DNA from 2 places in the Kribbella sp. NPDC002412 genome. Region 1 is predicted to be linked to the other one. Evidence: predicted binding sites of a transcription regulator. Region 1 holds the regulator's gene; the other holds the start of a gene.

Region 1 (5,430 bases):
CGGTGACCCGGGCCGGCGGGGTCGTCACGGTCGACTTCAAGCAGCTCCCGCAGACCAAGCTGGACGCGGCAGCTGCCGCCGTCGCGACCCAGCAACTCGTCTACACGGTCCAGGGCGTGCTGAGCAACACGACCGAGCCGATCCGGATCACCCAGCAGGGCCGGGCCGGCGGCCCCCTGTTCGGCCACGTCGACACCAGCCGGCCGATCGCCCGCGCCCAGGCGAGCAAGGTCCAGGCGCTGGTCTGGATCGACAACCTCGCCGACGGTCAGGTCACCAAGAGCCCGCTCTCGGTCACCGGCATCGCGGCCGCCTTCGAGGCCACCGTCAACTGGCGCGCCACCAACCTGAAGACCCGCGCGACCCAGGCCAGCTACGTCAACACCAAAGAGGGCCAGACCTTCTCCCCCTTCGTCATCCCGCTCAAGCTCACCCCCGGCGAGTGGCGGATCGAGGCCTACCTGATCTCCGCCGAGAACGGCGCGATGACCGACACCGACTCGAAGACGATCTACGTCAAGTAGCGCCTCAGGTACGGAACACGAACGAGAGTGCGATGCCGATGACGGCGAGCACCTCGACCACGCCGAAGCCGATCCAGGCGATCGACATCAGCGACTCGCGGGCCTCGGGCTGCCGGGCGGTGCCGTTGATGACGGCCATGAACATCAGCCCGACGCCGATCCCGGAGCCGATGGCGGCCAGTCCGTAGGCGAGCACGGCCAGGTTGCCGGCGGTCTGCAGAGCGAGCATCGTCGATCCCTTCGTATACATTTGTCTATGACAATCGTATACGACAATCGTCTACGCTAGGATCCGGGGCGTGGGCAACCGGGACAAGCTGCTGGCGAGCGCGAAACGGCTGATCGCCGAGAAGGGGTACGGCGAGATCACCGCACGCGACCTGGTCACCGCATCCCAGACGAACCTGGCCTCGATCGGGTACCACTTCGGCTCGAAGGACGCGTTGCTGACCGAGGCGGTGCTGGACTCGTTCACCGACTGGGGTGACGACGTGACCGGCACGATCGGGGCGATCACCGCGACGGACCCGGTCGAGCGGCTGGCCGCCGTACTGGATGCGCTGGCCGAAGCGTTCGCGCAGGACCGGTCGACGACGATCGCGAGTGTCGAGGCGTTCGCGCGGTCGCCGCGGTCGCCGGAGGTCCGGGAGCGGCTGGCTGCGGTGTACGCGAGCTTCCGGAGTCAGGTGGCCGCGGTCATCCTCGGCACCGAGGCGGACGGCGACGAGCAGCACATCGGGTCGCTCGGGCTCGCGTTGGTCGACGGGGTCGCGCTGCAGTGGCTGGTCGATCCGGAGAACGCCCCGTCCGGCGCGGACATCGCGACGGCGCTGCGGGCGTTGTCAGCTCCAGCGCGAACGGGCGAGTAGGGCCGCCGCGGCGGCGACGCCGGCCGTCGAGGTGCGGAGGACGGTGTCGCCGAGGCGGACCGGCTCGACGTCGAAGGTCTCGAGCTCGGCCGGGGAGATGCCGCCTTCGGGGCCGATCACGATCACGATGTCGCCGTCGGCGGGGACGTCGAGGCCGGCCAGCGGTGTCTTGGCATCTTCGTGCAGTACGACGGGGAGCGCGGCGGCTGTGATCAGGTGGGCGACCTCGGCCGTGGTCGCGATCGGAGCCACCTCGGCGAACCACGCCCGCCGCGACTGCTTGCTTGCCTCGAAAGCCCACGCCTGCCACTTGGCCAGCGTCTTCGCGGAGCGCTCCGGGTTGCTGCGGAACTGGCTGCGCTCCGCGTTCCACGGCACGATCACGTCCGCGCCGACCTCGGTCAGCATCTCCACCGCGAGCTCGGCCCGCTCCCCCTTGGGCAGCGCCTGCACGACGACCAGCCGCGGCCGGCTCGCCGGCACACTCCCACGGCTGTCGACGGCAACCGTCACCCCCGCCTTGGAGGCAGCCGTCACCGCACCTTCAGCCCAGGCCCCGCGCCCGTCGGTCAACCGGATGCGTTCCCCCGGCGCGATCCGCCGTACCACCGCAGCATGCCGGCCCTCCGGACCGTCGAGCGCGAGCTCGTCACCAGCCAGTTCCGCGCAGAAGAAGACTGCGACGCCCATCTCCTAGTGGGCGCCGAAGGCGTCGCGCAGGCGGCCGAAGACACTCTTGTGGGTGGCTTGGACCTGGCCCTGGGGGCGCTCCTCGCCGCGGATCCCGGCCAACTGCCGGAGCAGGTCGGCCTGCGAGTCGTCGAGCTTGGTCGGGGTCTCGACCACGATCTGGACGATCAGGTCACCACGGCCGGCGTGCCGCAGCCGCGGGACACCACGGGCCGTCAGCGTCATCGCCGTACCGGACTGGGTGCCGGGGCGGATCTCCAGCGGGGTCGTCTCGCCCTCCAGCGTCGGCAGGTCGATCGTCGTCCCGAGCGCGGCCGCCGTCATCGGCAGCGTGACCGTGCAGTGCAGGTCGTCGCCGTTGCGGGTGAAGATGTCGTGCGGCTCGACCTCGATCTCGACGTACAGGTCGCCGGCCGGGCCGCCGCCGGGACCGACCTCGCCCTGGCCGGACAGCTGCACCCGGGTGCCGGTGTCGACGCCGCCGGGGATCTTCACGGTGACGGTCCGGCGGGACCGGACCCGGCCGTCGCCGGAGCACTCGACACACGGGTTCGGGATGATCGTGCCGAAGCCGCGGCAGTTCGGGCACGGCCGCATCGTCCGCACCTCGCCGAGGAACGACCGCTGGGTGTGGGTCACCTCGCCGCGGCCGTGGCAGATGTCGCAGGTGACCGGCTCGGAGCCGGCCGCCGCGCCGGAGCCCGAACAGGTCGGGCACAGCACCGCGGTGTCCACCTTCAGCTCCCGGGTGGTGCCGAACGCGGCCTCGCCGAGGTCGATCCGCAGCGGGATCAGCGCGTCCTGGCCGCGCCGGGTCCGCGGCCGCGGCCCGCGGGTCGCCCCGCCGGTCTGGCCGAAGAAGGCGTCCATGATGTCGGTGAAGGTGAAGGCCTGGCCGAAGCCGCCCGGCCCGCCACCCGCGCCGGCGGCCGCGAACGGGTCACCGCCGAGATCGTGCATCTGCCGCTTCTGCGGGTCGCTCAGCACCTGGAAGGCGCGGCCGATCTCCTGGAACTTGTGGTGCGCGTCCTCGGAGTCGTTCACGTCCGGGTGGTACTGGCGGGCCAGCTTGCGGTACGCCTTCTTGATCTCGTCCGGTGTCGCGTCGCGGCTGACACCCAGGACGGCGTAGTAATCGGTGCTCATACTCCAGACCAGGGGTTGTATTCGTTAGGAGTCGGCCAGGATCTGGCTGACGTAGCGCGCGACGGCCCGGACAGCGCCCATCGTGCTCGGATAGTCCATATGGGTCGGGCCGACGATGCCGAGCGTGGCCAGCGCCTCCGACTTGGACCCGTACGTGGTCGCGACCACCGAGGTGGTGGCCAGTTCCTCGAACGGGTTCTCGTGCCCGATGCGGACCGTCAGGGTCTGCGGGTTGGTCGCCTCACCGAGCAGCTTGAGCAGAATGACGTGCTCCTCCAGCGCCTCCAGCACCGGCTTCACGTTGCGCTCGAAGTCGTCGCCGTACCGGGTCAGGTTGGCGGCGCCGCCGACCGCGATCCGCTGCTCGACGACCTCGTCGGTGAACGCCTCCAGCAGCGTGGTGACGATCGACGCGACCAGCGAGCGGTCGGCCGGGGCGAACAGCTCGGGTACGGCGGCCAGCGACGTGGTCGCCTCCGTCAGCCGCTGCCCGGCGAGGACCGTGTTGAGCCGCGACCGCAGGTCCGCGATCAGCTGCTCGTCGACGTCGTTCGGGTGCTCGACGATCCGTTGCTCGACCCGGCCGGTGCTGGTGATCAGCACCAGCAGCAGCCGGCGCGGGCTCATCGTGACGACCTCGATGTGCCGGACGCTCGACCGGTTCAGCGACGGGTACTGCACGATCGCGACCTGGCGGGTGATCTGGGCGAGCAGCCGCACGGTCCGGCGGACGACGTCGTCCAGGTCGATCGCTCCGGCCAGGAAGGAGGTGATCGCCTTCTTCTCGGCCGGGGACAGCGTCTTGACCGTGCTCAGCTTGTCCACGAACAGCCGGTATCCCGCGTCGGTCGGGATCCGGCCGGCGCTGGTGTGCGGCTGGGTGATGTACCCCTCCTCCTCCAGCGCGGCCATGTCGTTACGCACGGTGGCCGGCGACACTCCGAGGTTGTGCCGGTCCACCAGCGTCTTCGAGCCGACCGGCTCGTGGGTCGCCACGTAGTCCTCGACGATGGCGCGGAGAACATCCAGCTTGCGTTCGTCCAGCACGCGCACCACCCTCTCTCAGCGTCGACCCTTGGCACTCAGCTCATTCGAGTGCCAGTCTACCGAGCCGTAGTAGCCGCCAGTGCCAGCTTGCGGCGTGGGGCGGGTCTCACGCGACTTCGGGCGATGCCCCCAACGGTACGGCGGCCGGGCGGGCGACCGTACTCGCGACATCGACAGGCTGGTCCTGCGCGGCCGCCTCGAGCACCGACTCGAGGACGTCGAGCACGTGGTAGGCCAGCGCGCCGTCGGCCCGGTGCGGCTCACCGTTGCGGATCGCCCGGGCCATGTCCGCGACCCCGACCCCACGGCCGGCTCCGGCGTACCCACCGGCGACGGGGAGCTCGATCCAGTCACGGTTCGTGGCGGTGGCGATCTCGACCTTGCCGTCGAAGCCGTTCGGGTCCGGCACCGACAGGCTGCCCTCGGTCCCGTGCACCTCGATCCGCGGCGACCGCGCGGCCCACACGTCGAACGACATCAGCAGCGTGGTCAGCGCACCCGACTCGTGCTCGAGTACGCCGGTCACGTGCGTCGGCACCTGGACCGGGAAGGTCGTGCCGGCGCGCGGACCGGTGTGGATCTTCCGCTCCTGCTGCGACTGGCCGGCGCGTGCGACCACCCGCCGTACCGGACCGAGCAGGGTGACCAGGCTGGTCACGTAGTACGGGCCCATGTCGAGCACCGGGCCGCCGCCGGGCTGGTAGTAGAACTCCGGCGCCGGGTGCCACAGCTCGTGGCCGGGCGTGACGAAGGACGCGGTCGCAGCGGTCGGCACACCGATGTCGCCGCGGTCGATCGCGGCACGGGCGGTTTGGGTGCCGGTGCCGAGCACGGTGTCGGGTGCGCAGCCGACGCGCAGGTTGTTGGCGGCGGCGTACTTCAGCAGCGGCTCGGCCTCGGCGCGGTCGACGGCCAGCGGCTTCTCGCCGTACACGTGCTTGCCGGCTTCCATCGCGGCCTGGTGCACCGCCGCGTGCGCGGCCGGGATGGTCAGGTTGAGCACGATGTCGACGTCGTCCGCGGCGTACAGGTCGCCGGACGACAGGGCGCGGATGCCCGGGTTCTTGTCGGCGATCGCCTGGGCGCGGCTGACGTCGAGGTCGGCCACCGCGACCACCTCGACGCCGGGCAGCTTGTCCAGGTGGTCCAGGTAC
Region 2 (5,430 bases), on a different contig from region 1:
CGCGGTCGCCGGGGAAACCCACGCCATGCTGCGTCGTCCAGCCGACTGGAACACCCTGGTCGCCGACTTCACCGCCATGGCCCTTGGTATTTCGACGGTCGACGATGCACAGCCAGCTGCTACCGGCGACGAGTTGCTTGCACAGCACGGTCGGAAGACTCCACTGCCGGCCGCGGTGTGGTCGATCGCGGCGGCGCGTCTCCGGCTGCCGATCGTCGCGCGCTGCAGTGCGGGGAAGGGCACGGCAGCGGGCAGAGACCTGGGGTGAGTGCGCCGCTTACTCCCCAGGTGAACGGCCAGCGGCAGGCCGGTTCTGCCCCTGACCCTGCCCCACCCAGGTGAACGGATCACTTCCCCGACGTGACGGCTTAGTGGCGGGCCTCCGGGAGGCTGCAGCAGCAGACGCAGCACCTCGCCCACCGGAAGCCTCCCGAAGGCCCGCACGTAAGATCGATCATATGTTCGACTGTACTCACGACGCAAGTTCGTGGCGCTATCGGGTGATCCGGTCCAGGAAGGCGAACAGCGCCGGTTTCGCGGCCGTCTCGGTCTCGTCCAGTAGCTCGACGCCGTGCGCGGTGGAGCCCTTGACCACGACCAGCTTCTTGTCCTTGGCAGGGACGGCGGCGAAGTCCTTGTGCACCTCGGCGACCGGCAGGCTGTCGCCGTCGCTGGCCAGGTACAGCGACGGCACCTGGAGCTTTGCGGCCAGCGGCGTGGTCGGCAACCGATGCTCCACGTCGTACCAGGAAGCGCAGCTCAACACCGCGACACCGGAGACCGCTGGGGTGATCATGGAGCCGCCGATCATGGAGATGCAGCCGCCGATCGAGCCGCCGGCCAGCACGACCTCGGTCGCGCCGGCGGCCCGGACCTGGTCCACAACGGCCTGCAGCTCCTTGACCCGATCCAAGCCGGTGAGGGTGCCGTACTCCCACAGCGCGACCCGGTAGCCGCGGGCGACGAGCTCGGTCGCGACTCCGGACCAGTCGCACGGCGATCCGCCCCACTCGTAGGACAGCACGACGGCCCGACCGGCGTCACCCAACTGCACGCCGCTGACCGTGGTGCCGCCGGCAACCGGCGCGGTGAACGCTTTCGCGTCCTGGGACGGGCATGCGGCCATCATCCCGATCGGGGCGGAAGTCGTCGGCGAGCTCGGTGGCGGTACGGCTGGATCGGACCCGCATCCGGCCAGTCCGAACGCGAGGATGACGAAGAGGACCGCGGACCGACCGACGTTCAGCATGGCCACCTCCCAGACGGCAGTTATACAGGTCAACCGGCCGACGCGCTGGGTGCGACTCGACGGCAGGAGTAGGCAATCGCGTCGCGGCCGATGCGCGTGATGATCAGCGTCGCGGTCGCGGTTCCCTTCGGCGCCAGCTTCTTCCGCAGCTGGGCGGGGTCGAGGTCGACGCCGCGCTTCTTGATCTCGAGGGTGCCGACGTCATGGCTACGGACCCACGAGCGCAGGGCCTTCTCCTTGTACGGCAGCTCTTCCAGCACCTCGTACGCCGACGCGAGCGGAGTCGGCACGAGCTTGTCAGCCGTGACATAGGCGATCCGCGAATCCAGCAACCAGCCGTCGACAGCGGCGGCGACTGCAGTCACCAGGCCGGCGCGCACCACAGCGCCGTCCGGCTCGTAGATGTACTGGCCCGCTGGACCGCTACCAGCTTCGGGCGCATCGGTGACGGTCGCGCCGGTAGGCAGCAGCGTCGCCCGGCGCGCAGTGCCGGCGTACAGGCGACCGGACCACAGTGCTGCCTCCTTCACCTCACCGGCGTCACTGATCCACTCGGCCTCCACGCCCTCCGGTACGGCGTCGTGCGGGATGCCCGGCGCGACCTTCACGCACGCCGTGCGGTTCAGGAGCTCGGTGACGAAGGACCACGGTGGCGAGTAGGCGTTGTGGTCGAACACGCGCCGCCCGTCCGCCCGCCGCGCCGGGTCCGCGAACACCACGTCGTACGGCGTGAGGTCGAAGGACTCGGCGTCTCCGACGACCACCTCGCCCGGCAGCCCGAGTGCAGCCAGGTTGGCGCGGGCGGCGTCAGCGGTGGCGGGGTCACGCTCGACTCCGGTGACCCGCAGGCCGGCGCGTGCGGCACTGATGAGGTCGCCGCCGATGCCGCAGCCCAGGTCGACCACGCTGCTGCCTGGCAGTGTCCCTGCGATGCGCTGCGCCCTGTGCGAGCCGACAGTGCTGCGGGTCGCCTGCTCCAGGCCATCTGGCGTGAAGTACATCCGGGCCGCGTCTGGACCGAACTTGGCGGCGGCCCGGTGACGTAACGAGGCCTGTGTGACCGCAGCGCTCACCAGCGTGGCGTCGTACTGCCGGCGAAGCTTCTCGACGAGCTGGAGCTCTCGGCCTGGCTGGAAGCTCGTGCACGCCTCGGCAAGCAGCTCAGCGCCGGCGCCGTCCAGCAAGCCAGTGACTGTCACCCCGTCACTTTAAAGGGGGCTCGAGCAGCTCCTGCTCCAGCTTCGGGTGGACATGGAGTAGAGGCGCCAGTTCATGGCCGAGCGGGTCTTCGGGCCGTAGATGCCGTCCGCGACGAGCTTGTGCCTGCGCTGGACCATCCGGACCACTGCGCGGGTGTTGGTGCCGTAGACGCCGTCGATGGCGAGCTTGGTGCCGTAGCAGAAGTTCAGGTTGCGCTGGAGGACGCGGATCGCGGTGTCCGGGTCGCCGAACACTGTGGAGCCGCGGTGTGGGTCGTCGCCGTACATGAGGTTGCAGTAGGTGCTGGAGGCGCCGTACACGGACGGCATCGGGATGCCCCAGGTCCGGTTGACCGGCACGAGCATGGCTGACCGGCACTGCGGCAGTGCAGCGGCTGCAGCGGCGGCTCTAGTGCTGGCAGTGTCCGCGGCCGGGGCCTGCTCGGGTGGCGCGACGGCCGGCGCGTCCGCACCGGGCGCTGCGGTGGGTTGGTCCTTCGAGGCGCCTGCGGCGACGGCGCCGACCGCGAGCGCTCCGGCCGCGGCCAGGACCGCGACAGTGCGGCCGGACAGTTTGGGCAGAGAGGGAAAGCTGAGGGCCATGGTCTCTCCTCGGGCACCCGGTCCCGGAGCGGCCGGGACGCCGTACAGACAGAACGGTCCCACGGCGACCCCGGGTTGGCCCAGCACTTGACCACATTCCGCAGCGACTTGATCACGCTGCGGCTGACCTTGTGAAAGGCGGGCCGGGTTCGCCGTCGGCGAGATTCTGGCACTCGAGTTGACCGAGTGCTAAAGGCGGCCTAGATTCGGAGTTGGCACTCTCCGGTGGAGGGTGCCAGCGGTCCGGCCCTTGACCCCCGCGACGGCAGGGGAGCGCGACCATCGCAGAACCACAGACAAGCGAATCGACCGTGGAGGTCAGCAAGTGTCGGTCACGATCAAGCCGCTCGAGGACCGCGTCCTCGTCGCGCCGCTCGAAGCCGAGCAGACCACGAAGTCCGGTCTGGTGATCCCGGACACCGCCAAGGAGAAGCCGCAGGAGGGCGAGATCCTCGCCGTCGGTCCGGGCCGGATCGACGACAACGGCAACCGCGTCCCGCTGGACGTCGCCGTCGGCGACAAGGTCATCTACTCCAAGTACGGCGGCACCGAGGTCAAGTACGACGGCCAGGACTACCTGATCCTGGGCGCCCGCGACATCCTCGCAGTCGTCAGCAAGTGACGACTGCTCGCTGTTCCTGACTGACACCGCCCTGGTGCCGTACCGGCGCCGGGGCGGAGTCGGTCTGGGGCCAGCGAGCTCGTACTTGTCACGAAGAGCGAATTTCAGAGAGGGACTGGATTTTTCATGCCGAAGATCCTCGAGTTCGACGAGAACGCGCGGCGCGCCCTGGAGCGCGGCGTCGACAAGCTCGCGAACACGGTGAAGGTGACGCTGGGGCCGAAGGGCCGCTACGTCGTGCTGGACAAGAAGTGGGGCGCTCCGACCATCACCAACGACGGTGTCACCGTCGCCCGTGAGGTCGAGCTGGACGACCCGTTCGAGAACCTTGGCGCGCAGCTGACCAAGGAGGTCGCCACCAAGACCAACGACATCGCCGGTGACGGCACCACCACCGCGACGGTGCTGGCGCAGGCGCTGGTGCACGAGGGCCTGCGGGCGGTCGCCGCCGGCGCCAACCCGATGGGCCTGAAGCGCGGTATCGAGGCGGCCGTCGAGGCCATCTCCGCCAAGCTGGTCGACACCGCCCGCGCGGTGGACGACAAGGGCGACATGGCGCACGTCGCCACCATCTCCGCCCGGGACGCCGAGATCGGCGCCCTGATCGCGGACGCCTTCGACAAGGTCGGCAAGGACGGTGTGATCACCGTCGAGGAGTCGAACACCTTCGGCACCGAGCTCGAGTTCACCGAGGGCATGCAGTTCGACAAGGGCTACATCTCGCCGTACTTCATCACCGACGCCGAGGCCGGCGAAGCGGTGCTGGAGGACCCGTACATCCTGATCCACCAGGGCAAGATCTCCGCGATCGCGGACCTGCTGCCGCTGCTGGAGAAGGTCGTGCAGTCCGGCAAGGCGCTGCTGATCATCGCCGAGGACGTCGAGGCCGAGGCGCTGTCCACCCTGGTGGTCAACAAGATCCGCGGCAACTTCACCTCGGTGTCCGTCAAGGCGCCGGGCTTCGGTGACCGCCGCAAGGCGATGCTGGAGGACCTGGCCGCGCTGACCGGCGCGCAGGTGGTCGCCCCCGAGGTCGGCCTCAAGCTGGACCAGGTCGGGCTGGAGGTGCTCGGCACCGCTCGCCGGATCGTCGTCACCAAGGACAACACCACCGTCGTCGAGGGCGCCGGCGCGGCCGACGCGATCGAGGCCCGGGTCAACCAGATCAAGGCCGAGATCGAGCGCACCGACTCCGACTGGGACCGCGAGAAGCTGCAGGAGCGGCTGGCCAAGCTGGCCGGTGGCGTCTGCGTGATCAAGGTCGGCGCGGCCACCGAGGTCGAGCTGAAGGAGAAGAAGCACCGGATCGAGGACGCGGTGTCCGCGACCCGGGCCGCGATCGAGGAGGGCATCGTCGCCGGTGGCGGCTCCGCTCTCGTGCACGCGGCTGCCGTGCTGGACAACAGCCTGGACCTCGAAGGTGACGAGGCCACCGGTGTCCGGATCGTCCGCAAGGCGATCGTCGAGCCGCTGCGCTGGATCGCCGAGAACGGCGGTTACGAGGGCTACGTGGTGACGTCGAAGGTGGCCGAGCTCGAGTCCGGCAGCGGCTTCAACGCCGCCACCGGTGAGTACGGCGACCTGCTGGCCCAGGGCGTGCTGGACCCGGTCAAGGTGACCCGGTCCGCGCTCGCCAACGCCGGCTCGATCGCCGCGCTGCTGCTGACCACCGAGACCCTGGTGGTCGACAAGCCCGAGGAAGAGGAGCCCGCCGCGGCGGGCCACGGCCACGGCCACGGTCACTGACCTCAGGTCGA

Evidence for each region. Region 1 encodes HrcA, which represses chaperone genes, less so after heat shock. Its sites were predicted from a motif close to TTGGCACTCGNNNNNNNCGAGTGCCAA; they were not measured.
Region 2: a site for HrcA is predicted at 3,218-3,244, ahead of groES (co-chaperone GroES). Genes of this name have one in related genera too.

What each region holds. Positions count from the first base shown of each region.
Region 1 covers NZ_JBSFBL010000020.1:89,899-95,328, forward strand. The annotation lists gene ACWCOV_RS18235 (Gmad2 immunoglobulin-like domain-containing protein) at 1-524, shown strand, start outside; gene ACWCOV_RS18240 (F0F1 ATP synthase subunit C) at 529-753, opposite strand; gene ACWCOV_RS18245 (TetR/AcrR family transcriptional regulator) at 824-1,393, shown strand; gene ACWCOV_RS18250 (16S rRNA (uracil(1498)-N(3))-methyltransferase) at 1,367-2,083, opposite strand; gene dnaJ (molecular chaperone DnaJ) at 2,087-3,229, opposite strand; gene hrcA (heat-inducible transcriptional repressor HrcA) at 3,254-4,276, opposite strand; gene ACWCOV_RS18265 (Gfo/Idh/MocA family protein) at 4,383-5,430, opposite strand, start outside.
Region 2 covers NZ_JBSFBL010000013.1:64-5,493, reverse strand. The annotation lists gene ACWCOV_RS13010 (alpha/beta hydrolase) at 1-268, shown strand, start outside; gene ACWCOV_RS13005 (alpha/beta hydrolase) at 494-1,249, opposite strand; gene ACWCOV_RS13000 (class I SAM-dependent methyltransferase) at 1,279-2,448, opposite strand; gene ACWCOV_RS12995 (peptidoglycan-binding domain-containing protein) at 2,458-3,051, opposite strand; gene groES (co-chaperone GroES) at 3,377-3,673, shown strand; gene groL (chaperonin GroEL) at 3,800-5,419, shown strand.